One region of the Pararoseomonas sp. SCSIO 73927 genome, then DNA from elsewhere that is predicted to be linked to it. Evidence: predicted binding sites of a transcription regulator. Region 1 holds the regulator's gene; each other region holds the start of a gene.

Region 1 (10,729 bases):
GCTCGCGGCGTGCAGCCCCTTGAGGAAGCGCGCGGCATAGCGGGCGTTGGTCAGGGGATCGAGGCCGTCCTCGAGGGAGGCGAAGGCATCGCGGTGGTGGTGCAGGTTGATCTGCATGCAGCCGATGTCGATCAACCGCATCCCCCCGGCGCGGAGCTGCCGCACCTCGGCAACCGCTTCCGCCTTGGAGGAGAAAAATTTGCCGGCCCCCTCGGCGTTCATCGTCCAGGGCCATGGGCCGCTCTCGCCGGTTGCAGGATCGCGCCGGCCGGATTCGACCCGGCCTATGGCGGCCAGGAGCCCTGCGGGAAGCCCATATTCCCGCTCAGCCGAGGCGATGGCGGCCCGGCAGAGGGCGGTCGGGGAGGGCTGGGCCAGGGCTAGGCCGGGCAGCAGGCCGAGAAGAAGGGCAAGGAGGCGCATGGCATCCACAGCTCAAGCCGCGTGCCAGCGGGGCGACTCTCATTTCCGTGATGGTGCGATGCGAAAAAGCCCTTGCGGAATCGGGGAGGCACCACTACTTTGTGCATCGCAGCAACGCGATGTTGTCGCGTTGTTGTCTTTCTTGGACGTTTCCTCCCTAAACTCGGCGGTGCCTCTGGCACCGCCTTTTTTTTGCCCGAACCACACCTCTGGCCGAGCGGGCGCGCCGCGCCACGGCCTCAGGTCAGGCGCGCAGGAAGGACCAGTCCTCGGCCACCAGCCGCGCCAGCATTCGTTCCATGTCCGCCCGCAGCGTGGCCAGGCCGGGCAGGCGCTGGATCCGCCGCTCGTCCATGTAGAGGCTGCGCGCCATCTCCAGCTGGATCACGTGAACGCCCTCCCGCGGGCGGCCGTAGTGGCGGGTGACGTAGCCGCCGGCATAGGGGTCGTTCCGCCGGTGCCGGTAGCCGAGGGCGGTGAGCGCCTCCTCCATCATCCGCGTCGCGCGCGGGGCGGCGGCGGTGCCGTGGGCGTCACCCAGGATCATGTCCGCCGAGCGCCCGGATTCGCCGGGGATGGTGGGCATGGAATGGCAGTCGATGAGCAGACAGGCGCCGTGGCGCCGCACCGTCTCCGTGATCAGCCCGGAGAGGGCGGCGTGATAGGGTTCCCACAGCGCCCGGATCCGGTGCGCGGCCTCGTCGAAGGAGAGGCGGCGGCGATAGACGGGCTCGCCGCTCGCCACCACCCGGGCGATGGTGCCCAGCCCTGCGCCGACGCGCGGCGAGGCGCTGTTGACGAAGTCCGGCAGCGGCCCGTCGAACATGCCAGGATCCAGTTCCCAGGCCTCGCGGTTCGCGTCGCAGTAGACGCGCGGGAAGGTTGCGGCGAGGAGCGGCACGCCGTGCCGCGGCGCGTCGGCGAAGATCTCCTCCACGAACCCGTCCTCGGAGCGGCGGAGCGCGACGGGGTCCAGCCGGCTCTCCGCCAGGAAGGCGGCTGGGTAGTGGCGGCCGGAATGGGGCGAGGCGAGGACGATCGGCGCGGCTTGGTCACGCGGCCGGATCAGCTGGAAAGGCGGTGGGGCGTCGGCCTCGGGCGCGGCCTCGATCGGAAGGTCCATCTGTTCCTGAATCACCACAGCCGGGCGCGCCTGTCACGCGGGATACTGCTCGGGGGATTCTGCTCGGGGGATCCTGCACGCGGGATGCTCGTCCCGCCGCGGCGGCACTTCCGCAGGCCGCCTTCGGGCTTGCTGCGCGGCGGGGTACACGCTAAAGGGGCCGCCACGCCGCGGCCCTCTGGGGCCTGGCGGACCCGGCGGATGGGCGCATAGCTCAGCGGGAGAGCACCACCTTGACACGGTGGGGGTCACAGGTTCAATCCCTGTTGCGCCCACCATCCGCCTGCTTTTCTCTCATATTCGGAGTGGGTTGCGCGGCACAGGCCGGCGCAGGCCTCGTCTTCCCGGCCCGATCCCGGTTACAAGCGCTGCATGCCGTCCAGGCCAGGCCAGTGCTGATCACCGACCCGCTTCCCTACGCCGCCTTCATCGTCCGCCACCTCATGCGGCCCGTCGGCCCGCGCTTCGGCGAGCGGCATGCCGTGGCGGAGACCGAGGAGGCAATGGACGGGGACCGCTGGTTCTGGTCCGACGACAACGCGAAGGTGCTGGAGTTCCTCTCCATCCCCTCCGTCTGGTGGGCCTACCCGGAGGCGGTCGAGGCCACCTTCGGCTTCCTGCGCGACCTCTGCCGCGGCCCCTACGTGTATCGCCGCCTCGGCGCGGTGCGGCTGGAGGCGGTGGAGAACGATGGCGCGCGGGCGCGCTTCGTCCACAGCCTGATGGACATCACCTGCGACCTGCCGCGCGGGGTCGTCACCGTCGGCATGCGGTTCCATGACGGGCGCACCGCCCGGAACGTGATGCTGACCGGTAACTACGTGCGCTTCACCCATGCCGGGGTGGACCGCACCCTGGACGTGGAGGACGCGATCGATGCCTGGGAGGTGCGGCATCGCGGCGACCTGCTAGAGCTCTCCCACGCCAGCGACCTGTGTTTCGCGCATGAGGGACAGACCTTGCGGCTCGGCCGCCTCGTCTATGCCTACCGCTTCGACGCGCGCAGCACGGTCTTCCGGGCAGAGGTGTCGCTCGACCTCGATCCGGGCCTGACCGTCTCGGACCTCGTGCTGACGATCGCGACGGACGAACTCACCCACGGCGAGCTCGGCATAGTCTATAACACCGTGCGCGCCCGGCAGCCCGGCGCCGCGCCGATCGTGGCCGGCGCGACGGAGCCCGCCGAGGGTCTGTTGCCGATCCGGGGCGCCCCCTACTGGTCCATGTCGCGGGACCGGTTCATGCGCGGCTTCTCGCCCGCCATCCACTCCCTCCCGCGGGAGCCCGGGCGCCTCTCGGCCCTCAGCATTGTCGCGCGGGAGGAGGGGAAGCTGCACTGGGTGGTGGCCGAGCACGCCTTCCCCGGGGCGCACCGCGGCGGCCGGATCTCGGCCGAGGAGACGAAGCTGCTGACCTCCGGCGGCTTCTACGACCGGGTGGAGGACATGGCCGCCATCATCGGCGCGGAGGCGGCCGCCGCGCCGAGCCAGCCGATCGACCTCTCCCTGTCCTACGACTACGGCGTGGAGCTGGCGGCCTTCGCCCGGCGCGCCCGCATGCTCGCCCGCGCGGGGAACGCCGCGGGGCCGGTGGTGGAGGAGGCGCTGGGCATGCACGACCAGCTCCTCGCGGCCTATGAGGAGAACATGCTCGCCCCCGCGGCGGCGGACCCGCGCGCCATCTTCTCCCGCCCGCTCTCCTTCGTGGTGATGGGGCTGGTGGACGCCCTGGCCGTCACCGGCTCCCCCCGTCACCACGAGGCGCTGCGGCGCGCGGTGGACGCGCTGCTGACCTTCGAGCGGCCGATGAGGGACGCCGCCGGAGGAGAGGTCTCCGTCTTCCCCATGGGCCAGGGTGAGCCGCCCTACCTGGACTGCCACGCCGCCGCCGTGCTCGCCCTGGCCCGCGCGGCGACGGCGCTGGAGGACCCGCGCATCGCGCCCGCGCTGGACCGGGCGCTCGGCGCCTATGCGCTCGGCACCCATGCCGTCGACCTTGGCGGCCCGGTGAGGCAGGACGGGGTGGTGGTGGACGCGACGGATGAGACGGGCGGGCGCCACGCCCACGGAAGCTTCTGGAACTATTCCGCCGGCCTCTCGCTCCGCGGTTTCGCGGCGCTCCGCCGCTCCTCCCGGCCTGAGGTGCGGGAGGTCCTGTCCCGCCACGGCGAGCGGTTGGAGCTGTTCGAGACGCTGATGCGCCGGCAGGTCGCCCGCTCCATCCGGGAGCGAGGGGACGCGCTGGAGATCCGCACCTCCGTTCCCTCGGCCGAATCGAACTCCGAAACCCAGCCCTGGGTGGCCATGGGGATCATCGACGATCCCTGCGACGACGGGCCGGAGGCTCCGTGATGCGTGTGCTGCGGAGCCTGGAGGAGCTGGACGAGGCCCTGGCCGAATGCGACCGGGCGGAGCGGGTTTCGGACGATGCTATGCGCGCCGTCTTCGGCACCTTCCGCATCGACCCGCCTGCTGGGATGCCGGAGGATCCCTTCTCCGACGCCTATCGCGAGGCGCAAATGGGCATCTACGTCACCATCGCCGGCCGGGACTACGCACTGGCGAACGAAGCGACGCCGCTGGACGTGGAGGCCGCCCTGTGCCGGCCTTTCCCGTACTCCACAGGCAGCGCCACCACCGCCGGCGAGCACCTGATGGGCATCGACTTCGCGCTGCGCGCCATGGCGCTGCCGCCGGGGTCGCGCGTGCTGGAGTTCGGGCCGGGCTGGGGCAACACGACGCTGGAGCTGGCGCGGCTGGGCCACCACGTCACCTGCGTGGACGTGGAGCCGCGCTTCTGCGAACTGATCCGCCGCCGCGCCGCGCGGGAAGGACTCGCGGTCGAGGTGGTGAACGACGACTTCTTCTGGGCGGAGAAGGGCGGCGACACCTTCGACGCCGTTCTCTTCTTCGAGTGCTTCCACCACTGCGCCGACCACCTGCGCCTGCTGCGGGCCCTGCAGGCCCGCGTGGCAGAGGGCGGACGCATCTTCTTCGGCGGGGAGCCGATCACCGCCGACTTCCCCCAGCCCTGGGGCGTGCGGCTGGACGGCAACTCCCTCTGGGCCATCCGAAAGAATGGCTGGATGGAACTCGGATTTCACGAGAGCTACTTCCGGCGTGCCCTGGCCCGCGCCGGATGGGCCGGCGACTGCATTCCCTGCGCCGACCCGGCCTGGGCCACGGTTTGGGAAGCGCGGCGCCTCACGAAAGCGGCCATGCACCTGCCCGCCACCGACGATCGGCTGCAGACCGGCATCGGCCGGCGGGAGGACAGGGCCATCATCCTCGACGGGACACCAGGGACCGGCCTGTTCGGCCCGTACCTGCCGCTGGCGCGGGGACGCTGGACCGCGCGCCTGCGCTTCCGCCCCGGCGCGGCGGCCAGGGGGGATGCGGTCATGGATGTCTGCGCCGGAGGCGGCACCGCCCGTTTGGCAGCCCGCACCGTTCAAGGGGAGGCACTTATTGTCGAGGGCTGGACGGCCTCGCTGACATTCGACGCGGCCGAGAACTTGAGCGGCGTGGAGGTCCGGCTGTTCTGCGAGGCCGGCTTCACCGCCGTCTTAGAAGGGGTGGAACTCCTGTCCGACGAGGCGGGCTGAATTTGGCAGAGCCGGGGGCGAACCCCCGGCGCCCGGCCATCAGTGGTAGCGCCGCACCAGCCCGACGAGCCGGCCCTGCACCTTCACCCGGTCCGGCCCGAAGATGCGGGTCTCGAAGCGCGGGTTGGCCGCCTCCAGCGCGATGGAGTTGCCGCGGCGGCGCAGGCGCTTCAGCGTCACCTCGTTCTCGTCCACCAGGGCCACCACGATGGCGCCGTTGTCGGCCGTGTCCCCACGGCGGATGATCACCGTGTCGCCGTCCAGGATCCCGGCCTCGACCATCGAGTCGCCGGAAACCTCCAGCGCGTAGTGCTCGCCGCCCCCGAGCATCGCGGCAGGCACCTCCACGCTCTCGCCCATGTCGCGCAGCGCCTCGATCGGAAGGCCGGCGGCGATGCGGCCGTAGAGCGGCAGGTGGACGGCCGCCGCGTCGTTGGCCGTGCGGACGGCGCCGGGAAGGTTGGTGGCGAAATTGCCGCGGATGACGTTCGGCGCGAAGGCGGGCGCGGGCGCCGGCAGGGGCGCGGCGGCCACGGCCTGGGCGGCGCGGGGGGACAGGCTCTCCGGCACGCGGATCACCTCCAGCGCGCGGGCGCGGTGGGCGCGGCGCTTGAGGAAGCCGCGCTCCTCCAGCGCCGTGATCAGGCGGTGGATGCCGGACTTCGACTTCAGGTTCAGCGCCTCCTTCATCTCCTCGAAGGAGGGGGAGAAGCCGGTGTCCCGCAGGTGCTTGTCGATGAAGGTGAGCAGCTCGTGCTGCTTGCGGGTGAGCATGGTCTGGGCGTCTCCCTGGAGGCGGGCATGGCTTGTTCACACGAACAAACGGGCAACCCATCCGGAAGTTCTATGAAAGTTCTTCCGCGTCGGTCAATGCCGCTCCTCAGACGCCGAGAGAAGAAAGGTCCACAATTTCGATAGAACAGCCCGCCGGGGCCGCCGGAGCATGTGGCGGGCGCACCACCAGCGCCCCGGCCCGGGCGAGGGCGGCGAGCATGGAGCTGTCCTGCACGGCGAGGGGAGTAGCCGTCAGGGTTCCGTCCGCGGCGCGGGCGAGTTCGGCGCGAACGTAGTCCTGGCGACGGTCGTTCGCGGGCATGTCGCGCCCCAGCAGGGCGGTGCGGGTCTCCACCGGGCCGGCCGGCAGGCCGGAGAGGCGGCGCAGGGCGGGGATCAGGAAGATCACGGCGCAGACAAGGGCGGAGACGGGGTTCCCCGGCAGGCCCAGCATCGGTGTGCCGCGCAGGTCGCCCCAGATCAGCGGCTTGCCCGGCCGCATGGCGATCTTCCAGAAGTCCAGGGAGAAGCCCTGGGGAGCGAGGGCGGACTGGACGAGGTCGTGCTCGCCCACGCTCGCGCCGCCCGTGGTCAGCAGCAGGTCGCAGCGGGCTGCGGCCTCGGCGGCGGCCGCGATGGCATCCCGGTCGTCGGTGGCGATGGGCAGGACCACCGGCTCCCCGCCAGAGGCCCGGACGAGGGCCGCCAGGGCGTGCGCGTTGGAGGAGACGATGCCGCCCGGCGGGATGGGGTCGCCGGGCAGGGCGATCTCGTCCCCGGTGGCGAGGACACCGATTCGCGGGCGCCGGTGGACGTGGAGCCAGGGGTGGTTCGCCGCGGCCGCCAGGCCGATGTCGCGGGCGCTCAGGCGGCGGCCCGCCTCCAGCACCGCGTCGCCGGCGGCGAAGTCCAGCCCGGCCCGGCGGATGTGGCGGCCCTTCTGCGCGGCCTCGGTGGGGGTCACGAGGCCGTCCCCGGCCGTCGCGTCCTCCTGCAGCAGGATCGAATCGGCCCCGGGGGGCACCGCGCCGCCGGTGAAGATCCGCACCGCCTCGCCCAGGCCGACCGCGCCGGCGAAGGGGTGCCCGGCGGGCGCGCTGCCGATCACGCGCAGCCGCGCCCCCGCTGCGGCATCGGCCGCCCGCAGCGCGTAGCCGTCCATGGCGGAGACGTCGGCAGGCGGTTGGGTCACGCGGGCGAGGACGGGACGGGCGAGGACCCGGCCCCAGCCTTCCGGCAGGGAGACCGTTTCGGCAGGGGCGGGGATGAGGGCGGAGAGGATGCGCTCCAGCGCCTCGGCGACGGGGATCATCCTGTCCGGCCTTCCCTAGTCGGCTTCGTAGAGGCCGGACTTGCCGCCGGACTTCCGGGTCAGGCGCACCGCCTCGATCCGCATGGCGCGATCCACGGCCTTCACCATGTCGTAGACGGTCAGCGCGGCCACGGTCACGGCCGTCATCGCCTCCATCTCCACCCCGGTGCGCCCGGCGGTGCGGACGGTGGCGGTGATCTCCACCGCGTCCGGCTCCGCCAGCTCCAGTTCGACGGAGGCGGAGGAGAGGGGGAGGGGGTGGCAGAGCGGGATCAGCTCGGCGGTGCGCTTGGCGGCCATGATCCCGGCCAGCCGCGCCACGCCGAGCACGTCGCCCTTGCCGGCCCGGCCTTCCGCAATCAGGGCCAGGGTTTCCGGGCGCATGGTGATGCGGCCCCTCGCGGTCGCCTCCCGCACCGTCTCGGCCTTGGCGGAGACGTCCACCATCGCCGCCCGGCCGGCGGCGTCGAAATGGGTGAGCGGGCCGCTCAAGCCGCCTCCACCAGCAGGCGCGCGGCGGCGCCGGGATCGGGCTGGCGCAGCAGGTGCTCCCCCACGAGCAGGCAGCGGGCACCGGCATGGGCCATGCGGCGCACGTCCTCGGGGGTGCGGATGCCGCTCTCGGCCACGGGGATGCGGTCCGCGGGGATCAGGGGGGCCAGGCGCTCGGTCACCGCGAGGTCGGTCCTCAGGCTGCGGAGGTCGCGGTTGTTCACGCCGATCAGCCGCGTCTCCAGGCCCAGCGCCCGCTGCAGCTCCGCCTCGTCATGGACCTCCACCAGCACACCCATGTCCAGCCCGCGCGCCGTGTCCTCCAGCCGCTCCGCCATCTCGTCCGTCACGGCCGCCATGATGATGAGGATGGCGTCCGCGCCCATGGCCCGAGCCTCGAAGACCTGCCAGGGGTCCACCATGAAATCCTTGCGCAGCACGGGGAGCCGCGTCGTCTCGCGCGCCTGGCGGAGATGCTCCGCCGTGCCCTGAAACCAGGGCTCGTCCGTCAGCACGGAGAGGCAGGTGGCGCCCGCCGCCTCATAGGCCCGCGCGATCCCGGCGGGGTCGAAGGGCTCGCGGATCAGCCCGCCGGAGGGGGAGGCGCGCTTCACCTCGGCGATCAGCCCCACCCGCAGATCGGCCACGGCGTTGCACAGGGCGGCGGTGAAGGGGCGGGGACGGCCCGCGTCCCGCGCGCGCCGCTCCATCTCGGCCAGGGGCATCTCCTGCTGGCGCGCCTGCACCTCCAGGTACTTGGCCGCGAGGATCTGCCGGAGGGTGTCCGACAGGGTCGCGCCAGCAGGTGTCGCGCCAGCAGGAGCGGCGCTGGAGGGGGGAGGCGCGGCGCGCCCCGAGTCGGTCAGGGGCGCGTCCGTCACCGGGAGGGTCTGGTCCATGATGGGCGGTTCCTCGCGCCGTTGCGCCGGTGCCGTCAAGCGGCACGCGCGCGGGGCAGGGGGGCGCTGGCAGCCTGCCCGGCCCGCAGCGGCTCCAACGCGGGCCCCCTTGTTCCGGATGCGGGCCGGTAATTGCCGGAACGTGGATCGCTACGCGCCCGGAACGGCGGCCGGCGAGGGCGGAGGGGTGGAAGGGCGGCCGGGTGGGACCATCTGACCGTCTCGGCTATACCGCCCCTCCTGGCCCCACGGAGCGCACAGGCCGCCATGGACGACACCCCGGAGATCATCCCCCGCGACATCCGCTTCGGCATCGCTGCCCAGCCGGACCGCGCCTGGTTCGACGGGGACCTGCTGAAATCCGCCCTGGTGGACGGCTTCGCGGTGATGCTGCCGGAGGGGGAGCGCTTCTTTATCCGCTCCCTCCGGCCCTTTGCGGGGGAGCTGAAGGACCCGGAGGTGCTGAAGGGCATCCAGGGCTACGCGCTGCAGGAGGCCTTTCACACGCGGGAGCACGAATCCTACAACGACGGCCTGCGCGCGCTCGGCTACGACGTGGAGGGGATGGAGGCGAAGGCGAAAAGGATGCTCTCCGCCGCCCAGGGCCCGAGGAGCCGGGTGGTGGTGACCTGCGCCATCGAGCAGATCACCTACAGCATGTCGTGCTCCGTCCTCGGCCGCCCGAAGCTGCTGCGGCGGGTGAACCCCGCCTACCGCCGCCTCTGGACCTGGCACGCGCTGGAGGAGGTGGAGCACTCGGCGGTGGCCTTCCAGGTGCTGCACGCCATCCCCTCCCGCCTGCCGGGGTGGAAGCGCTACGTCGGCCGCGTCCTCACCTTCGGCACGGTGGTGGCGGCGGTCTGCAACCTCGCCCTCCGGAACGCCTTCTCCATGGTCCGCGCCTCCGGGCAGGAGGTGACGCTCGGCGTGCGGCTGCGCTTCCTCTGGATCATCCTCGTCTATCCCGGCTTCATCACGCGGCTGATCGGCGCCTGCCTCGCCTCCCTGCGGCCGGGCTACCGGGGCGGGGGCGGGGCGAAGGATGCGCGGCTGATCGAATCCGGGCGACGCATCCTGGCGGAGGAGGGGCTGGCCCCCATCCACCACGCCGCGCCCAGCCCCGGCCCGATCCCGGCCTAGTGGCCACTCCCCTGTTCCGCCGGGTGCTGCGGGCGACGGAGCGCGGGGCCTTCCCGCGGCTGCGGCGCTGGATCTGGCGGCGCAGCTACAACCTGCTCTCCCGCCTCTCCGGCACGCCGCGCTGGGCCTTCCTGAACTACGGCTACGTCGTGTCCGGGGCCTCCTTCCCCGTCTCGGCGGAGGAGGAGCCCGCCCGCGCCTTCATCGGCCTCTACCACCAGGCGACGGAGGGGTTGCCGCTGAAGGGAGCGAGGGTGCTGGAGGTGGGCTCCGGCCATGGCGGCGGGGCCGCCTGGATCGCCCGGCACCTGCCCATCGGATCGGTGACCGGGGTGGACATCGCCCGGCAGACCGTGCGGCGGGCGTTGCGGCTGAACGCGGGCGTGCCGCGCCTGGAGTTCCGGGAGGGCGACGCGGAGGCGCTGCCCTTCCCGGATGCCTCCTTCGACCTCGTCGTGAACATCGAGTCCTCCCACTGCTACGGCAGCATGGACCGCTTCGCGGCGGAGGCGGCGCGGGTGCTGCGGCCAGGCGGCTGGCTGACCTGGGCAGATATGCGCAGCCCGGCGATGCTGCCGGACCTGGACCGCGCCTTCGGCCGCGCCGGGCTGGCGCTGCGGGCCGAGGCGGAGATCAACGAGGGGGTGGTCGCCGCGCTGGACGCGATGGAGGGGGCGAAGAGCGCGGCGATCACCCGCATCGCGCCGCTGCGGCCGGTGATGCGGCAGTTCGCGGGGATGCAGGGATCGGTCCTGTACCGGGCACTCCGGCGGCGGCGGGTGCTCTACCTTGCCCGCCGCTACCAGAAGCCCGGCTAGGCGGCCGTCGCGGCCCGCAGCCTCTCCAGCGCGGCGAATGCACGGCCCGAGGCGATGGATTCCGCCGCCAGCGCCGCGCCGTCCTTCAGCGTCTCCACCCGGCCCGCGACGATGAGGGCGGCGGCGGCGTTCAGCAGCACGCAG
Region 2 (10,729 bases), 1.9 Mb from region 1:
TGTCTGGACACCTATTGCAAGGCCAATCTTGCCGTGTCCCCTGACGCCGGAGCAGGACGGAAGCGGCGACGAACGCGCATGCCACGGAACAGCATCTACGCCCCCGTCACCGAAGGGCCCGCCGGGGAGGCCGTGGCCTTCGACCGCTACCTGCCTACCGTGCTGTCCAAGCTCGTCAGCGAGCTGCGGATCTCGGCCAATGCCTTCTTCGGCGACCGCTACGGCGTGACCCTCATCGAGTGGCGCATCCTGTCCTTCCTGGCCGCGGCTGGGCCCTCCAGCGCCTACACGATCTGGACGGAGGGGGAGCTGGACAAGGCCGCCGTCAGCCGCGCTCTCCGCGGCCTGCAGGGGCGCGAGTTCGTCACGATCCTCCCGGGCACGCGCACCCGCCGGCCCAGCCTCGTCATCGACCTCGCCCCGGCCGGGAGAAGGCTCCACGACGCGATGTTCGACGAGATCATGCTGCGCCACGAGCGCCTGCTGGACGGCCTCTCCCCCGGCGACGCCGAGACGCTGTTCAGCCTGCTCCGCCGGGTGCGGGAGAACATCCCGGGGATGAGCGGCGGCCGGCCCCTCCCGCGCGACTGAGGCGGGCCCGGTTCCACCGGCCCCAGCCAGCCCGCGGCGCCCGGGGAACCGCGTTCTGGCGGCGCTCTGCGCTCAGGTCCGGGCGGGGTCGGGCAGGTCGGGCGCCCCCGCCCAGTTCCCCGTCCGCAGCGTCTGCGGCGACCAGCCGCCGGGGACGGGCGGGAGCGCCAGCGGCAGCCCCGCCGCCCGGAACACCGTCCGCCCCGGCTCGAAGCGCCAGAGCCGCTCCGCGCCCGGGAAGGCGGCGACCTCGGGGGAGTCGGCCAGCACCTCCGCTCGGCCCGTCATCTGCACCAGGTCGCCGGTCGCGTCCTCCACGAAGACGAGCCCGGCGCGCGGGTTGGCCAGCAGATTCCCCAGCGTGTTGAAGAAGCGATTGCCGGAGAAGTCGGGGATGGTGAGCGCGCCGTCCGCGCCGATCCGCACGAAGCCCGGCCGCCCGCCGCGGTGCGACACGTCGACCTGCCGCCCTCCCCCGGGTGGATCGGCGAAGCTCGCCACGTAGAAGGTGTCGGCGCCGGCGATGATGCGTCGGGCCCTCTCGTCCGGCCCCTCCGTGACCAGGGGCGGCGCGGAGGGTGCCGCGCGCGGGTCGCGGAGGGCGCGCACCTCCCGCTGTCGGATGTACTGGGGGCAGTTGCCGAAGCTCTGCTCCACCCGCACCGTGAAGGCGCCGGGCCCGTCGCGGAGGAGGGTTCCGTTCATGCGGTTGCGGCGCCGGGTGGCCGGTTCGATGCCGAGAAGGCCGATGGCGTCGCCATCCTCCATCCCCGCATCCGCCGGGTCAGCCGGGTCGCGCGGCAGGTCGAGGCGCAGGTGGCGGGGATCGGGCGAGCTCATGAAGCCCGGCCGGCCGGCGCGGAGCGTGGCCCAGGGCCGGCCTTCCGGGTCCACCGCCCCAATGACGACGAAGGGAAGCCCCGCGAAGAACAGCCTGTGCTGATCGGGCATGTGGTCGCGGATGATTCTCCGGCCCATTGCCTCTAACTGCTCGCTCGACCCTGCTTCCCGCTGCAGTGCCACCTCTCCGGCGTGCCAGGGCGAGGGACGGTCGTCCGGCCCCGCGCCGGTGACGAGGTCACGCGGCATGGAGGCCTGCCGCGGTCCGGGGGAAGGCGAGGAAGCCCGGCAGTGCCTCGACGCGGGCGAGCCAGGCGCGGATCGCCGGGTAGGGGGCGAGGTCCACGTTCCCCTCGGGCGCGGCGACGATGTAGCTGTAGAGGGCGATGTCGGCGATCGTCGCCCGGTCGGCCGCGATCCAGCTTCGCGCGCCGAGCTCCGCCTCGATGAGCGAGAGAATGGCGTGCGCGCGGGGGATCACCTCCTCGGCGCGAAACGGCGCGCCGAAGACGGTGATGAGGCGGGCGGCGGCGGGGCCGAAGGCGATCTGCCCGGCCGCCACCGAGAGCCAGCGCTGCACCCGCGCCGCGCCGGCTGGGTCCTCAGGCAGCCAGTCGGTCCGGCCGAGCTTCCGGGCGAGGTAGACGAGGATGGCGTTGGAATCGGGGACCACCACCTCCCCGTCCTCAAGGACCGGGACCTGCCCGAAGGGGTTCAGGGCGAGGAAGGCGGGCGACTTGTGCTCGCCCGCGGCCATGTCGACCTCGACGAGCTCGTAGGGCACGCCGAGGAGGGAGAGGAACAGCCGGGCCCGATGGGCATGGCCGGACAGTTCGAGGGAGTGGAGCTTCACGTGGGATCTCCGTGGCAGGGTTCCCTGGCATGGAAGTCCTTTCCGGAGCCTGACAGAAGCCGCGTTATCGGAACTGCACTGATGCGTAGGATGGAATAATCAGGGGCTGCCGGGAGAGGAGGCTTCGCCGTGGACCGTTGGCAGGCCATGCGCGTCTTCGTGCGGACCGCGGAGTGCGGGAGCTTCACGGGGGCGGCGCGGGGGCTCGGCATGAGCCCGCCCGCGGTGACGCGGGCCGTGGCCGCGCTGGAGGAGACGATCGGAACCCGCCTCCTCCAGCGCACCACCCGCTCGGTCCGGCTCACCGAGGCCGGGCAGCGCTACCTGGAGGATTGCCGGCGCATCCTGTCCGACATCGAGGAGGCAGAGGCCGCCGCCGCCGGATCCTACGCCACGCCCACCGGGACCCTGACCGTCACCGCCTCCGTCCAGTTCGGGCGCCTGCACGTCCTGCCCGTCATGACGGAGTACATGGCCCGCCACCCCGGGGTGACCCTGCGCGCGCTCTTCGTGGACCGGGTCATCAACATGCTGGAGGAAGGGGCGGATGTCGGGATCCGCATCGGCCACCTCCCGGATTCCGGCCTCATGGCCGCGAGGGTGGGCAGCGTGCGGCGCGTCCTCTGCGCCGCCCCCGCCTACCTGGCGCGGCACGGCGCACCCGCCGCGCCGCGCGACCTGCGCGACCACGCCGTGATCGGATCGACCGGCATCGACCTGCTGCCGGAGTGGCGCTTCGGGCCGGAGCGGAGGACGGTGGTCAGCCTGCGGCCCCGGCTCGTCTGCAACACCGTGGACGCGGCGCTGGAGGCCGCCCTGGGCGGGCACGGGATCGTGCGGCTGCTCTCCTACCAAGTCGCGCCCGCGCTGGCGGAGGGAGGGCTCGCCCTCCTTCTCGAGGAGCACGAGGAACCGCCCGTCCCCGTCCACGTCGTGCATCTCGGGGGAGGGCGCCCCTCGGCGAAGATCCGCACCTTCGTCGATCTCGCGGTCGAGCGGCTGCGCGGGAACCGCTTCCTTCAGCCCGCCCCACCGTGAGCGCGTCCGAGGCCGGTCTCGCACCCGTCCCGGTCGCTGCGCGTGGCGCGGCCGAAGCGCGGGGCGGAGGCCCGCCCCATGGGGCCGACCGGGCGCGGCCTGGGCGGCACGGAGCGGACGCGGAACGGGCCCCCTATCAGAACCAGCGGAGCAGGCCGGTCGCCTCGTGGCAGTTCACGTAGACGAAGTCCGGATTGTCCTCCCGTAGCACGCAGACCTCGTGCCAGAGGCGGAGGTTCCTGCCGTCCCAGTGCTTCCGCACCATCGCCCAGAAGCTGTTGAAGATGGCCAGGTGCGTCGGATGGCCTCTCGACCACTCCTCCAGGTGGCGCAGCGAGAGGAACATCGCCAGGCCGGAAGACCTCGACGCCTCGCCTCCGTCCGGCCCCCTCTCGGTCATGAACCGGCACGAGAGGCAGCCCGTGGCGGCGGGCTGGTCCCGCAGGAAGGCCATGCCCTCGAGGAGCCTCGGGTGGACCTCGTCCAGATAGGTCCTGAGTTCGTCGCCCCCCACGGCTGTCCAGTCCTGCCCCGACCTGATGACCGCCATGTTCGCCGGCGGCCGGACGCGCAGGAGGAACCCGTGCGTCGGGCGGCCCGCCGCGGCCGGCCGGTGCGGCAAGGGGGTGTCCAGAGGCGTGTCCAGGGGCGCCCGCGCCGCCGCGCCGATCCGGTGCCGCATGGATCCGAAATAGGCGTGGGCCCGGGTCGTCTCGCCGGGGTTGGCCGCGGCCCGGGCGATGCCGTAGTCCGGACGCCCCGCGATCGTCTCGAGGCGGTCCAGGGAGACGAGGATCGTTTCCTGCCACACGCCGACCTCGGAGGCGAGGCGGTCCGGGTGGTGCAGCCAGACCGCGAAGCCGCTGGCGGTGGTCCAGGCGTCGTAGCGGTCCCGGTCGAGCCAGTAGCAGGCGAAGACCTCGTTGACGAAGCCGTGCTCGTCCCGGAAGGCGGAGCGCTCGTGGAAGTCCGGGCCCTCCGCCCTGCCCAGGAACTGCTCCAGGAGGTTGGTTGCCTCTCTCAGCGCATCCTCCGAGCGGGACTGGCACGCGACGTAGGAGATGACGGGATCCCGGACCTCGCTCCCGAACCGGGAGGAGTGGGCGGGGTAGGGCGGTTCCCAATCCGCCCGGGGCCCTGGGCCGGCGGGCGCCGGGGGCTCTTCTGGATGCATCTGTCACCTTCGATCGGGTGTGATGGCCGCCAGCCAGCGGGAAGAGGGGGCGCCCGAGTTCGGGCGCGCCCTCAGGGGACGCGGGGCTCCTCCGCGGAGACCCAGCCCGCGGCCTGATGGGCGTCCTCGGCCGGCTTCCAGTCCATGACGGGCGGCGCCGGGGCGCGGTTCAGCAGCAGCCGCGTCACGTCCGGCCGCGCGTAGTGCCCGGCCGGGTCCGCGACGGACTTGGCGAGCGCGATCCGGCCAAGATCGACCTCGGCAAGGACGAGGCCCTCCCATTCGGGATCCCGCGGCTCCGAGAGGGGGCGCCCGTCCGGGCCGTAGATCATGGCCCGGCCGCCGCCCCTGGCGAAGGCGGCGCGCTGGCTGTCGTCGACGCAGATCGTGTCCACCATCTCCTGCGAGACGACGGCGCAGGGGGCCAGGACGAAGCATCCCCCCTCGGCGGCGTAGACCTGGCTGGCGGCGTTGTTGACCTCGTGCCCGAGCGCGTAGACCGGGCGCCCCTCCCCGCTGGAGAGGCTGGGCCAGGCCGCGACGTGGATCTGCTCGTTCTGCGCGTACATCGCGTATTTCGAGAGCGGCTGCAGATGCTCCCAGCAGTTCAGCGCGCCGAGGCGGCCGAGCTCGCTGTCCACCACCGCGAGATCAGCCCCCGCCCCCTCCCCGAAGACGGACCGCTCCACGTGCGTCGGCTTCAGCTTGCGGCGCCGGAGCAGCGTCGCGCCGGAGGAGGAGACGACCCACTGGCCGATGTAGAGGCTGCCGCCGGATCGCTCGGCGAGTCCGAAGACGGCGACCACGCCCCGGCGCGCCGCCGCATCGGCCAGCATCCCGGCCTCGGGCGAATCGTAGCTCAGCGCGTTCTCGAAGTAGCGCTCGAAGAAGCCGTGCCGGAAGGACGAGACGGGCGAGTGGTGCCAGATCCACCAGGGGTATCCCGGGATGAAGGTCTCGGGAAAGGCGATGAGGGCGGCCCCGGCCTCGGCCGCCTCGTCGATCAGCCCGATGCACCGGGCGACCGAGGCCCTGAGATCGAGGAAGGCCGGGGCGGCCTGCACGGCCGCCACCCGGTAGGTTCTCCTGGCCTGGCCCGGCATCGCCGTCCCCCTAGCTCTGCGGCGTGAAGCCGACCGCCCTCACGATGCGTCCCCATGTCTCGTGCTCGCTCGCGACGCGGGCGCGCAGCTCCTCGGGGCTGCTCAGCCGCACCTCCAGGCCCTGGACGGCGAAGCTCTGCGCCACGGCGGGCGCGGAGAGCGCCGCTGCCGTCAGTCGGCCGAACTCCTCGACGCGCTCGGCGGGGGTCCGGGCCGGTCCGAAGAAGGCGAACCATTCCTCGAAGGCGAGGTCGGCATATCCCTGCTCCACCAGGGTCGGCACGTCAGGCAGGAAGCGGCTGCGCGCGGCGCCGCTCGTGGCCAGGACGCGGCACTTGCCCGCCTTGACGTACTGGAGGAACTCGCCGACCGGCCCGCAGACCGCGGGGATCTGGCCGCCGATCATGTCGAGGATGGCCGGGGGCGTGCCGCGATAGGCGACATGCGTCATCTCGGCGCCCGCGGCGCGGCCCAGCATGATCCCGATGAAGTGCGGGGTCGTGCCCGCGGAGGGGGAGCCGAAGCTGGCGCGCCCCGGGTTCTCCCTGCACCAGGAGAGGTATTGCGGGACCGTCCTCACCTCCTCCGGCACCGTGGGGCCGACGCCCCAGGCGAACTCGAAGGAGGCGCCGCAGGAGAGCGGGGCGAAGTCGGTGAGCGAATCGTAGGGCACCTGCGCGTAGGTGTGCGGGTGCTGCGTCAGCACCCCGAGCGGCGTCATCAGGAGGATGTTGCCGTCCGGCGAGCCGTTCCTGATCGCGGCGGCCGCGATCTGCCCACCCGCGCCGGTGCGGTTCTCCACGATGGCGGAGCGGGCGTAGGAGGGCGGGAGGCCGTCCGCCGCGCGGCGGGCCACCGTGTCGGCTGTGCCGCCCGGCGGGAAGCCCGTGACGATGCGGACGAGATCGAGCGATCTTGCCCGTGAGGGGGTCGAGACCAGCGCTGCCCCCAGGGCGGGGCCGATCCCGACGAACTGCCGGCGCAGCATGATGATGAGCACTCCTCTCCCGTTGCGAGATCACGTTCCATCATCGGCAGGGCCGGCGCGGTTCCGCGCGCCCAGGGCTGCCCCGCCGTTCGGCGCCGCGTGTCGCCCGACATGTCCTCCGCGGGTCGCCGCCACGGGCGGCAACCCTCTTTGTTGCTTATTCAATAGTTGTTTTGACACCCGTTGGCAACGGGTTTGAAGCCGTGATGGTACGGGGGCAAGGACCGGAGCGGGTGATCGCGACAGATGGCTGAACGGCGCAGGCCACGGCCCCTCGGGGTGGAGAATCCGGCCGAGGTGGTGGATTTCGACCGTTACCTCCCGATCCTCCTTACCAAGCTGGTGGCGGAGTTGCGGCAGTCGGCGAACGTCTTCTTCCGCGAGCGCTACGGCATCACGCTGCTGGAGTGGCGCATCCTCGCCTTCCTGGCGTCCGAGGGCTCGGCCAGCGCCTACGCGATCAGCACGGAGGCAGAGCTGGACAAGGCCGCGGTGAGCCGCACGCTCCGCGTCCTTGAGGGGCGCGGCCTCGTCCGGATCGAGCGGATGAAGGGGGATGCACGGACCAAGCTGGCGGTGACGCTGACCCCGGAGGGCAGCGCGCTGCACGGCGCCATGTTCGGCGAGATCATGGAGCGCCATGCCAGGCTCGCCGACGGCCTCTCGGCGGTCCAGATCGAGGGGCTGATCGATGCCCTCCGGCAACTCCGGCACAACGTGCCGCGGATGGGCCGCAAGGGGGAAAAGGTGCGGGAGCTGATGCGCCCGGCCAAGCGGAGCCGGGAGCAGGATCCTCTCCCGTGACGGATCGGCCGTGGTGCCGGACCTGCACGGGTAGGGGCCGCGGTACAGGCGGCTCCGCCCCCGGTTGCCGCCCGTCCGGGACCGCGACCGGGGCCGCCTGCCCCTAGAGGAGTTCCAGCTGTCGCGGCTCCGCCCCCGGCACCGCGAAGGCGCTGCAGTCCAGCGAGCCGTTCTCCCGCGCGCCGTCCAGGCCCAGGCGCTTCATCGCCACGGCGAAGCGGCGGGCGAGCATGTCGGCGTAGGGGCCGGTGCCGGTCTGGCGGATGCCGAAGCGGGAGTCGTAGGTCTTCCCGGCGCGGGTCTCCCGGACCAGGGCGAGGACGCGGGCGGCGCGGTCCGGCATGTGGGCGTTCAGCCAGTCCTCGAACATCTGCCGGATCTCGAGGGGAAGGCGCAGCAGCACGTAGCCGGCGGCGCGGGCGCCGTGGGCGTGCGCGGCCTCCAGGATCTTCTCCAGCTCCGCGTCGTTCACGCCGGGGATCATCGGCGCGGCGAGGACGCCGACGGGAATGCCGGCCCGGCGCAGCTCCAGCATCGCGGCCAGGCGGCGCAGCGGGGTGGCGGCGCGGGGCTCCATGATGCGGGCCAGGCGGTGGTCCAGCGTGGTGACGGAGAGGCAGACCTGGACGAGGTTGCGCTGCGCCATGCGGGACAGGATGTCGAGGTCGCGCAGCACGCCGGCGGACTTGGTGACGACCGTGACAGGGTGGTTGTGCCGGTCCAGCACCTCCAGCACCTGCCGCGTCAGGCCGAGGGTGCGCTCCACGGGCTGGTAGGGGTCGGTGTTGGCGCCCAGCGCGATCGGGCGGGGGGTGTAGCCGGGCTTGCGGAGCTCCTTCTCCAGCAGGCTCGCCACCTCGGGCTTGAACTGGAGGCGGGACTCGAAGTCGAGGCCCGGGGAGAGGCCGATCCAGGCATGGGCCGGGCGGGCGTAGCAGTAGATGCAGCCGTGCTCGCAGCCTCGGTAGGGGTTGATGGAGCGGTCGAAGCCGAGGTCCGGGCTGTCGTTCCAGGAGAGGGCGGAGCGGGAGGCGTCCCGCGTCAGGGTCGTGGCCAGCGGCGGCAGGTCGGCCATCGCCTCGGCCAGGGTGCCCCAGCCGTCGTCGAAGGCGTCGGCCCGGGTGCGCTCGAAGCGGTTGGCCGGGTTGGACAAGGCGCCGCGGCCGCGCCGGAGGCCCGGCAAGGTGCTGCCACGGTTCAGAAGGGGGCTGCCCAGGCTGCCGTCCGGCATGGTGGCCTCCGATCGCGTTCTCTCTGTGTTCCCCGTGATTTGGGGGCAGGTGGGGCACCCCGTCAAGAACATTGAGAGAACGGATGCGTGAGAATCGTGATGGGCACTGCAGCTCTGCCCGAACCCAGCATCACGGGAATGTAACGCAGGGTGACGACAGAGTGGCGGAAGCAAGGCAAGGCTGGCGTCTCACGGGCAGGTGATCCTACGCTGCGTCGCATGATGGCCTTCGAGGTATCCCCGCGGTCCTTCCCCTTAGCCCGCCCGGGCAGGGGCCCAAGCCACGTCAGGAAGTGGTTCGCGGGGGCATCGGGCGTCGGGCTCGGGCCGGGCGGCCGGGCGGCCCTGATCGCAGCGGCCCTGCTGGCGGGATGCGCGGCCGGCGACGGGCCGGGTGGGCTGGCCCCGGCCGAGGAGGTGGCGCCCGTGTTGGCCCAGGCCGCCTCCTCCGTTTCCGGGCCCGCGCGACGGCCCTCCCCGCCGCCGGCGGCGGCGCCCGGCCCGGAGCCGCAGGGCGTGTTCGGCGCCTACCTGGCCGGCCGGCTGGCCGCGAACGAGAGCGATGCGGGCGTGGCGGCCGAGGCGCTGCTGGCCGCGCTCGGCGCCGAGCCGGACGAGCCGGAGATCCTGACCCGCGCCTTCAACGCCGCCGTGATGGACGGGCGGCCGGAGGCGGTGCGCCTGGCCCGGCGCCTGCCGGACAGCCAGTTGGCCGCCCTGCTGCTGGCCGGCACCGATGCCCAGGCCGGGCGGTGGGAGCGGGCGGAGGCGCGCATCCGCGCCCTGCCGCGCCAGGGCAGCGCGCAGATCCTGCAGCCGCTGCTGCTGGCCTGGACCCAGGCGGGACGCGGAGGCACCGACACCGCCCTCGCCACGCTGCGCCCCTTCACGGAGGGCGGGCCGCTGCGCGGCGTGGCGGCGCTGCACGGGGCGATGATCGCCGACGTGGCCAACCGCCCGCGGGACGCGGAGCGGCTGATCCGCATCGCGGTGGCCGAGGCGGAGGAGCCGAACATGCGGCTGACCACCATCGCCGCCGGCATCCTGGCCCGTTCGGGGCGGGAGGTGGACGGGGCGCGGCTGTTCGACGCCATGGCGGTGGGTTCCGACGACATCGCGATGACGGCCGGGCCCGCCGCGCGCCGGGCGGCGCTGGCGGGCCGGGCTGTCGCCTCCCCGGTGGAGGGGATGGCGGAGGCGCAGGTGGCGCTGGGGGCGGCGCTGCGCGGGCAGGGGGCGCCGGAGCTCGCCCTCATCCTCGCCCGCCTCGCGCAGCGGCTGCGGCCGGGCTTCGCCCCCGCGGGCATCCTCGCGGCCGAGAGCATGGCCGACGAGCGACACGTGGCGGGCGCGCTGGCGGTGCTGGAGGGCATCCCGGCCGAGGACGGGATGGCGCCCTTCGTCGCGCTGCGCCGGGCCGCGCTGCTCGGCCGGCTCGGGCGGGGCGAGGAGGCCATGGCCCTGCTGCGCCGCCTGGCCGAGTCCCACCCGGAGGCGCCGCAGCCGCAGCTGGCCATGGCAGACATGCTGCGCCGGCAGGGGCGGGGTGCCGAGGCCGTGGGCGCCTACGGCACCGCCATCGGCCGGCTGGGCCAGCCCGGCCCCGCCGACTGGCCGCTGTTCCACGCCCGCGCCATGGCGCGGGAGCAGGCGGGGGACTGGAGCGGGGCGCAGGCGGACCTTCGCCAGGCGCTGACGCTGGCGCCGGACCAGCCCGCGCTGCTGAACCATCTGGCCTACGGCTGGGTGGAGCGGGGCGAGAGGCTGCAGGAGGCCCGGGCGATGCTCGAGAAGGCCGTGGCCGCCCGGCCGGGGGACGGGAACATCGCGGACAGCCTGGGCTGGGCCCTGTTCCGCCTGGGCGACGTGAAGGGCGCCATCATCTGGCTGGAGAAGGCGGCGGAGCTGGAATCGCGCAACGCCACCATCAACGACCACCTGGGCGACGTGTACTGGGCGGCCGGGCGGCACGCCGAGGCGCGCTTCCAGTGGCGCCGGGCGCTGGGGCTGGACCCGGAGCCGGACGAGACGGGGCGGCTGGAGGCGAAGATGCGCGACGGGCTGCCCGCCGCCGCTGCCGCGCTGCGCTGACGCCCGTGCTCTCGAT
Region 3 (8,104 bases), 500 kb from region 1:
GACCGCCGCCAGTCGGGCGCGGTCCGCCCTCCAGGTGTTGTAGAAGCGGCGCCTCATGCCCGGCCCCCCGGGATGACGTAGAGGCCGTGGCGGCCCTGCGGCGGGGCGTTCCAGGCCGCGGGAAGGGGAGGCGGCGGGACGAGGGGGAGGACCTCCACCAGTCGCAGCACCAGCGTGGCCTGCCTGCGGATGTCGTCCAGCGCTTCCAGCACCTGGTCCGGCGCGACCCGGTGGTAGGCGCGCGCCACGATCAGGTGGTTGGCGATGCGCTTCCCGGCATCCCGGAGGGGGCCGGCGGAGGCGCCCTCCAGCTCCAGGAGGCGGTCAGTCTCATCCGCCAGCCGGTCCAGGGCGACGGTGAGCAGGTTGGGCCGGTGGTGCACGATGGAGAGCGCCAGATCGGCGGCCTGGACGAGGTCCTGCGCGATCATGCCGCGATGCCCCTGCTGCTCGCGGGCGCGGGGTTGGAAGGGACGATGCCCTCCGCGCGCTGCGCCGCCTGCGCGGGCCGGCGCTTCTTCCAGGCGAAGTACCAGCAGCTGACGAGACCCACGTCCACCTGCAGCTGGGCGGCGACGGCGCGAGCGAAGAGGCCGCTCTCGAACAGCTCCTCGGCCTCGGCGCGGTCGCCGTTGTCGGCCGGAAGGTCCGCGCCGCTCTCCGAGGTGGAGAGCGACGTGCCCTTGACGCCGGAGGCGCCGTGAAGGGCGGGCCCGCGGGTGGACACCGTCGCGGCGCGCACCTGCGACGGGCGACGAGCTGAAGGCGCCGGCCGCCGGTTGGAGGGCAGGCCCAGCCGCTTGCGCATGGAGGACACCGTGGTGCCGCCCGCGATCTGCGGCCCGGGCATCGCATTCATCCGGGCTGCCAGGGCCTCAAGCGAGAGCTCGAGGTTCGACCAGTTCGCCAGCAGGAACTCGTCACGCTCGGGGGTGGAGCAGGTCGGCCGCATCAGCCGACCGCCCCCGCGCGGCGCGCGGTCTCGATGATCATGGCGCCGAAGCGGGCGGCCTCGTTCGCGGTCAGCGCCTCGACGGTGCCGTTGATGACCAGGCGGACGGAGCCCTGGCCGCCACTCTCGACGCGCAGGTCGTGGTCGAGCTCGCGCTTCGGCTCAGCGCAGCGCCGGCGCGCAGCTCCACGCTGCGGGAGACGGTTGTTGGGCAGGTGTGGGGACAGAGAAGGCATCGGGACTTCCTTGGTGAAGCCCCAGCCTGTTGCGTACCTTCGTACTCGTCAAGCAGAAAATGCGTACCACAGTACGCGCTTATAGTGGGTCGGTGTCCTCCGGCCGGTAGCTTCCGATCACGAACCCTGTGATTATGAGTTCTGCGTTGTCCTCTCCCTCGTTCGGAACAAAGTCGGCGGGTGAGCTGCCTTCGAGGCGGTTTACCTGTGGCTCACCATGGATGATGAAGGGCGCCTGAAACTCCGGCGCCGAACTCCGGGGCCATAGAAGCACTCGCCCGTCCTTATCGATCTGCAGTTCCTTCAGGGTCGCCTCAAACTCGAAAGTCCGAGGGTTCCGCCTGAGCACGACCACGCGATCTCCCGGCCGGGGCTGCCGTCTCAGGTCGTGGTAGCGCACGACGACGACCACGGTCCCCTCGGGGTAGAGCCGATCCATCGAGTTGCCCCGTACTAGCAGACCGAAGCGCTCGACGTTCGCGGGCAGGCGTTTGTCGGTTGGCACCATGATCGGGAACCACTCGGCCGACGCCCACTCAACCGCTTCCCGCCAGACGCCCGCTTGCACAGCGCCACGAACATAGACCGCCTCGAGAGCGAGAGAGTTTGCCACGGCCGTGCGGCCCGTGACGGCCTCAATGAGGTATCCAGGGGCAGTACCGAAAGCACCCTCAAGACGGGCCAGAACAGCAGGACTTGGGACCTGCCGTCTATCTCGGATGCGCCGAAGCGTAGCTTCGTCTAGTTCGGCATTTCGCAAGAAAGCGCGCTCTGAAAACTTTGGGTCGGAGGCGCGCAGTACTTTCACGCGCTCTTCTAAGCGGGCGATGAGAGTCTCTATCGACATGGGTGCCATAGTACGCGCCGCATGCCGAGCGGTCGCGAGGACAATAGCACGCGGCACTTGACTAACGCGTACCGTAGTACGCACCATGTCGGTATGAACTGGCGCCATGACCTTCTCAGCCTTGCCGAAGCGTATGCCGCTTCCACCGGGCTGTCCGAAAGCCGGATCGGCTCCCTCGTGGGAGGAACCGGGATTTTCTTCCGTCGCATCCGCGAAGGCGGTGATTGTTCCGCGACGGTTCTCGAACGAGCGACGCAATGGTTTTCGGACCATTGGCCGGCGCGTACGAAATGGCCCCTCTCGAGCCCTCGTCCTCGCCGATCTGAAGTGCTGCCTGTTCAGCCCCTACGGCTCGCACGAACCGGGAAGCGCGCTCCGGTCGTGTGCTCTCCAGTGCGGCGGCGTCGGTCATGAATGATCGCATGCGGCAAGGATGCGGCCGCCGTGCACGCTCTGCACCCGGAATCAGTCCGGTCCGGCATTGCACGCCCGAGCGGCTATCCGCGCTGAAGACCGCTACCGGCAATCTAGTCGTACATGTCGGAGGCGGTCTCGCCGGCGAGACCGTGACCCGTGTTGGCAAATCCCAGCTCTCCGACTACGCGAACCACCACAAGCCTGATTCTTACATGCCGGTCGACGTGCTGGTTGATCTCGTCGCGCGAGCGAAGGAGCCGGCGCTGCTACGCGAAATCGCGTTGATGTGCGGCTACACGATCCTTCTCGTGGAGCCGGCTGACGACACTGAGCTCGCCGCGGCCATTGCTGAGAGCGCGCGCGAGGGCGCAGATGTCTCTGTCTCGTTCCTTGACGGGTTGGCTGACGGAAGCATCTGCCCGGCCGATGCTCTCGACACCGAGCGCGAAGCCGATGAGGCGGCCGAAAGCTTCCGCAAGGTTGCCCGGATTGCCGGAGCCATCGCCCGCAACAATTCCCCGAGCTCGCCCGCTGCCCCCGCAGTGAAGGGCGAGGGACCGTCCGCCGCGCGCCCCAAGCCCCCCTCGGGCCGCGGCGGGCGTGAGCCCCGGCGCCGGTCGCCATGACCCGGGGGCACGCACCCGGCCCGCGCGGCCGTCAGGCGGCCCCGCAGTCCCCACCCCCAATCGACTTCCAGGCCGTCAACCGGGTCGCGCTGCACCGGCTGCCGGACCTGTGCGCCCGCTGGCTCCCCGGCGGGCGGAAGGAGGGGGACGAGTGGGTCTGCGGGGATCTCACCGGCCAGCCCGGGCGGTCCTGCAAGGTGAACCTCGTCACGGGGAAATGGGCGGACTTCGCCGCTGACGGCGCCAGCGGCGGCGACGTCATCAGCCTCACAGCCGCCATCCACAACCTGAGCCAGGGCGAAGCCGCCCGGCGCCTCGCCGACATGCTCGGCATCGACCTGGGGGGTCGCCATGTCTGAAATCCACCAGTCCGCCAAGAGCGGCACCGACCCTTTCGCTCCGCTCGGCGACCTGAACGGCCACGCGCACGAGACGCCGCCGAAGAAGCGGGATGAGGAGTGGCAGCCCTCGCGCATGCCCGTCATGGTGCCCGCGCCGAAGCTGGCGGAGCTCTACCACCCCGAACTCGGGCAGGCCGTGGCGATGTGGGAGTACCGCGACGCGCAGGGCTGCCTGCTCTTCGTGGTCGCCCGCTTCGAGAAGCAGGTCGGCGAGAAGCTGCACAAGGACGTCACCCCCTTCTGCCACGGCCGGCGGGTGTGGACGGACCGGCAGGGCCGCCCCCAGGACCAGACCCGCTGGCACATGAAGGCCCCGGCGGCGCCGATTCCTCTCTATGGCCTGCAGTACCTCGCGGCACGGCCGGAGGCGCCCGTGCTGCTGGTCGAGGGGGAGAAGACGGCGGAGGCGGCGCGGCTCCGCTTCCCGGACTACGTCGTCATCGCCAGCCAGGGCGGGAGCAACAAGGCAAAGAAGGCGGATTGGCGCCCCCTGCACCGCAGGAAGGTGGTGGCCTGGCCGGACCAGGATGACCCGGGCCGGCGGTACGTGAACGAGGCGGCGGCCATGGCGCGGCCGTCGCGCGGCCCGACGAAGGCGGCCTCCTTCTCCATCGTCCAGGTCCCCCGGGAGTGGCCGGAGGGATGGGACCTGGCCGACACCCTGCCGGAGACGGTCTCGGAGGTGCTGCTGGCGGAGCTGCTGGAGGAGGCGATCGACGCTGACCCGCCCGAACTGCCGCCGGGGTACGTCTTCCGGGACGGCGGCCTCTTCTACGAGGGCACGACCGTCAACGACGACGGGGAGGTCCTGAAGACCGACCCCGTCTTCGTCACCGCCGCGTTCGAGGTGGTGGGGGAGGCGAATGACGGAACCGGCATGGCCTGGGGTCTCGTGATCCGCTGGAAGGACCGAGACGGCCGCCAGCACCAGTGGTCGGTGCCGAAGCGGCTGGTCCACTCCGACGGCAGCCGAATCGCCGAGGAGCTGGAGGATGCGGGGCTGCACTGCTCCCCCAGCGGGCGGGCGAAGACCCTGCTGCGGAACTTCATCGGCGGTGTGCGGAGCAAGCGGCGCCTGATCTGCGTGGACCGGACCGGCTGGCATACCAGCCAGGGCAAGCCGGTCTTCATCCTGCCCGGCGGGGAGGCCTTCGGCCCCGCGGCCGGGTCCGTGATCCTGCAGACCGATCACGCGGGGACGGACGGGGCCTTCCTCCCGACCGGCGACCTGCAAGGCTGGAAGACGAACGTGGCGGCCTTCGCCGTCGGGAATCACCGGCTGGCGCTAGCCATCTGCACCGCCCTGGCCACCCCCTTGCTGGACGTTGTGGGCGGCGACAGCGGCGGCATTCACATCGTGGGCGACAGTCAGACCGGGAAGAGCACCACCCTCTACGTGGCGGGCTCTGTCTGGGGAAAGGGCGCCCGCGGCGCCCAGGTCCGCCAGTGGCGCGCCACGGCCAACGGCCTGGAGAGCGCCGCGTCCGAAACCTCGGACACCGCCCTAATCCTGGACGAGATGGGACAGGCCAGCGCGGCCGATGTGGCGGACACGATCTACATGCTGGCGAACGGCGCCGGGAAGCTCCGGGCGGGCAAGGAAGGGGGCGCCCGGCGGACGAGGACCTGGCGGACCATGTTCCTCTCCACCGGGGAGATCACTCTGGCCGCGAAGCTGGCGGAGGCGCAACGGAAGGTGATGGCCGGCCTCGAGGTGCGCCTAGTCAACCTGCCAGCGAATGCCGGCGCCGGGATGGGGGTGTTCCAGAACCTGCACTCCATGCCCGGGCCCGGGGACCTGGCGAAGCACCTGCAGCTGCAGGCGCGGACCCACTACGGGACAGCCGGGCGCGCCTTCCTCACCCAGCTGGTCCGCGCCCGGGTTTCGGGGCAGCGGGACCTCGAGGCGCGGGTGAAGGGGGCCCAGGCCAGCTTTGCCAAGCTGCACGTCCCTGAGGATGCGGCGGGCCAGGTCCGCTCCGTGGCCGATCGCTTCGCCCTTATCGCTCTCGCGGGGGAGATGGCCACGGAGTGGGGGGTGCTGCCCTGGCCGAAGGGCGAGGCGGTGCGCGCGGCCGGGGAGTGCTTCAAGACCTGGCTGCGGGAGCGGGGCGGGGCCGGGACCACCGAGGACCAGCAGGCGATCAGCCAGGTGCAGGCCTTCCTCGAAGCGCACGGCGAGAGCCGTTTCACCCCCCTGGTGCGGCAGGACGGGCAGGGCAACCCCGAGGGGCCGCCGCCGGAGGTGCTCCGCACCACGAATCGGGCGGGCTGGCGCCGGCGTCCCGCGGGGGACAGGGACGGCTGGGAGTACCTCATCCTTCCCCAGGCCTGGACCAACGACGTCTGCAAGGGGATGGACCCAAAACGGGTTGCGGCCGTGCTGGCAAGCCAGGGTCTTCTGGCGGCTGGGCGGAAGGGCAAGTCGTCGGACGTCGTGAAGGTGCCGGGTGAGGGCAACGTGCGCGTGTACCGGGTTAGTGGCGCGATCTTGGGCATGCAGGACGAGCCGGGGGCGGAAGAGGCGGACGAGGATCGCTGGTCCTGAAAATGCGGTGTTACCGGTGTATCCGGTGTTACCGCCCTGTTTTGAATTGAGAAAGTCGGGAACACCGACCGAGTTTTTAGGTGTTCCCGGTGTTACCTCTCTGGCCCGAAGGTAACACCGGGAACACCGCCTTCGAGCCATGGTGTTCCCAGGTTCAACTAAAGAAAACAATGTGGTAACACCGGGAACACCGGTAACACCCAATCTTCAAAGGTCGCGGTGCGGATCCTGGCTCTGAACCGACCCATGCCTAAGGAATGTGCTGCACAGATCGCAGAGGCGTGATACGAAAAGTGAACGGCGCCGGGCGGGGGCCTGCCGCCCGGGGGTCGAGTGAACGTACCAGAGGTTGCACGCTGCTTGGTGGCCGCGCCTGTTCGCGCTTGCCCAGATTCCCCATTTTCCGGTAGGGCTGGCCCCACGCTGCGGCGAGATGCGCTCGGGGGCCTTATGGACCCGGGCGCATCGTCGTTTCAGGACCGCGCTGTCGAACACAGCGCCATCCCTTCCGATCCAGATCCTCCATCCGGCGCCGCGGTCCTCCGCGGGCGCCTTTTCGCGCGTGGGAGCGCCGACGCCGCCATGACGACCCAGCCCCAGGCCGCCCAGGCCTCCGAGCTGCCCTGGCCCATCTACGACACCGAGGTGGTCGAGATGCGGCTTTGCGACGCCACGGACACTCTCCGTGCGCTGCCCGGGCGCGGCTGCTTCCCCGCGGGCTTCCGCACCAACTGGCCGGCCGAGGCCCTGGCCATGGCCGATGCGGCTCCGGCCGGGGACGATGACCTGCCGCGTAAGGTCCCGACAGCCCGGCAGATCGACCAGATGGACGAGGCTTTCCAGTGGATCGGGATCATCCCGGTGGAGCACGTGGTCCACCGCCGGATCGTCCTCCTCCGCTCCCTGATCTCCGTCCGGCAGAAGAAGCCCCTGCTGAGCTGGCGCCAGATCGGCGAGAAGTTGGGCATGGAGCACCGGACGGTGCAGCGCCGCTTTGCCGAGGCGATCGGCTGGATCTGCCAGGAGCTGTACACCCAGCAGCTCGCCGGCAAGGCCTGGGCCGTAGAGTGGCAGCGCATGCGCCAGGTGGCCGGCTCGCTGAACACGAAGCAGCTGGTCCCGGAGGTCTCCCCGATCGTGCCCCCGGCCGAGCCAGGCCCGGCGCGCGACCCGCACATCCGCTCCTCCCACTACCAGCCGATCACCCTTTCCGTGGCGGAGCGGGCCGAGCGGATCACCCGATTCCTCGGCAGCATGTCCGGCCGGTGCCAGGCCGCCATGGAGCACTTCCCGACCGACGGCTCCCCTCGCGCGATCGCCGGCGGCCGCGGCTTCGGCATGCCGGAGCTGGTGGTGCTGGAGGGCGTTGGGATCCTCGCGGCCCAGCCAGGCGGCCGAGAGTACGGCTTCACGCCGGACGGGGTGACAGCTCGGGCGATGTGGGGCCGGACGGCCGCCGCTGCCTAAGTTACGTCCTGTTCACTTTTCACTTGCCCGGATTCCCCATCCTGGGGTAAGGGCGAAGCCACGATACCCCGAGAGGGTCCTGACAGCGCGTCGGGGCTCGCACGAGAGAAGCCCCCGGTTCCCCCAGGACCGGGGGCTTCGTCGTTTCCGGGGTGACCCATCCACAGCGAGAAGAACGCCGGTGCCCGGCCCGGCGCTCAGAACCTGCTCCGGCTCCGCGCAGCTCGCCGGGTGCCACAGCGTCGGCAACGTCCCTCCGAAGTGGAGGCGGAGAGACGCTCTCGGGCTACTTCTTCGGACGACGAAGGGCGGAATCGAGCAACGCGAGGTCCTCTCGGTCGAGCTCGACCGCAACCTCATCCCCGCCCATCCCCGAAGCCAAGTCGGCTACGTAGGCGAGCTCCTCGACCCGACCTTGAATCTTGCTCAGCCGAGCCGTCTCGTGGACGCCAGCCATCTGGCGCTCCGGAGAGCCGCCTACCCTGGCTTTCTGCTCTTCCTCGATCCGATCCTGGACGGCTGCGACGGCCTGAAGACAAAGGCCACGAACACGGCTGGCCGTGAGAGTGATGCTGGGCACGCTGTAATCCTCTGGGACTGCATCGGTCAG

What was found. The regulator LexA, encoded in region 1, represses DNA repair genes until DNA is damaged. The targets are predictions, from matches to a motif close to TGTTCTANNTANGTTC.
Region 2: the regulator LexA is predicted to act here: its motif matches at 8,689-8,704, upstream of VQH23_RS06560 (PA0069 family radical SAM protein).
Region 3: the regulator LexA is predicted to act here: its motif matches at 2,261-2,276, upstream of VQH23_RS20945 (S24 family peptidase).

Annotation. Positions count from the first base shown of each region.
Region 1 is NZ_CP146232.1:4,927,926-4,938,654, reverse strand. It holds gene VQH23_RS23335 (lytic transglycosylase domain-containing protein) at 1-423, opposite strand, end outside; gene VQH23_RS23330 (N-formylglutamate amidohydrolase) at 668-1,546, opposite strand; tRNA gene VQH23_RS23325 (tRNA-Val) at 1,750-1,824, shown strand; gene VQH23_RS23320 (hypothetical protein) at 1,939-3,897, shown strand; gene VQH23_RS23315 (class I SAM-dependent methyltransferase) at 3,897-5,150, shown strand; gene lexA (transcriptional repressor LexA) at 5,190-5,924, opposite strand; gene glp (gephyrin-like molybdotransferase Glp) at 6,031-7,236, opposite strand; gene moaC (cyclic pyranopterin monophosphate synthase MoaC) at 7,252-7,728, opposite strand; gene trpC (indole-3-glycerol phosphate synthase TrpC) at 7,725-8,519, opposite strand; gene VQH23_RS23290 (metal-dependent hydrolase) at 8,895-9,767, shown strand; gene VQH23_RS23285 (class I SAM-dependent methyltransferase) at 9,767-10,585, shown strand; gene trpD (anthranilate phosphoribosyltransferase) at 10,582-10,729, opposite strand, start outside.
Region 2 is NZ_CP146232.1:1,383,518-1,394,246, reverse strand. It holds gene VQH23_RS06600 (MarR family transcriptional regulator) at 79-591, shown strand; gene VQH23_RS06595 (pyridoxamine 5'-phosphate oxidase family protein) at 664-1,542, opposite strand; gene VQH23_RS06590 (glutathione S-transferase) at 1,670-2,284, opposite strand; gene VQH23_RS06585 (LysR family transcriptional regulator) at 2,414-3,322, shown strand; gene VQH23_RS06580 (phenylacetaldoxime dehydratase family protein) at 3,459-4,496, opposite strand; gene VQH23_RS06575 (carbon-nitrogen hydrolase family protein) at 4,568-5,599, opposite strand; gene VQH23_RS06570 (tripartite tricarboxylate transporter substrate-binding protein) at 5,610-6,587, opposite strand; gene VQH23_RS06565 (MarR family transcriptional regulator) at 6,834-7,391, shown strand; gene VQH23_RS06560 (PA0069 family radical SAM protein) at 7,495-8,622, opposite strand; gene VQH23_RS06555 (tetratricopeptide repeat protein) at 9,049-10,713, shown strand; gene VQH23_RS06550 (4-(cytidine 5'-diphospho)-2-C-methyl-D-erythritol kinase) at 10,728-10,729, shown strand, end outside.
Region 3 is NZ_CP146232.1:4,429,640-4,437,743, forward strand. It holds gene VQH23_RS20925 (ProQ/FINO family protein) at 1-57, opposite strand, end outside; gene VQH23_RS20930 (hypothetical protein) at 54-431, opposite strand; gene VQH23_RS20935 (hypothetical protein) at 428-952, opposite strand; gene VQH23_RS20940 (hypothetical protein) at 952-1,188, opposite strand; gene VQH23_RS20945 (S24 family peptidase) at 1,268-2,035, opposite strand; gene VQH23_RS20950 (hypothetical protein) at 2,665-3,078, shown strand; gene VQH23_RS20955 (hypothetical protein) at 3,075-3,437, shown strand; gene VQH23_RS20960 (DUF927 domain-containing protein) at 3,430-6,027, shown strand; gene VQH23_RS20965 (DUF6362 family protein) at 6,610-7,494, shown strand; gene VQH23_RS20970 (hypothetical protein) at 7,781-8,074, opposite strand.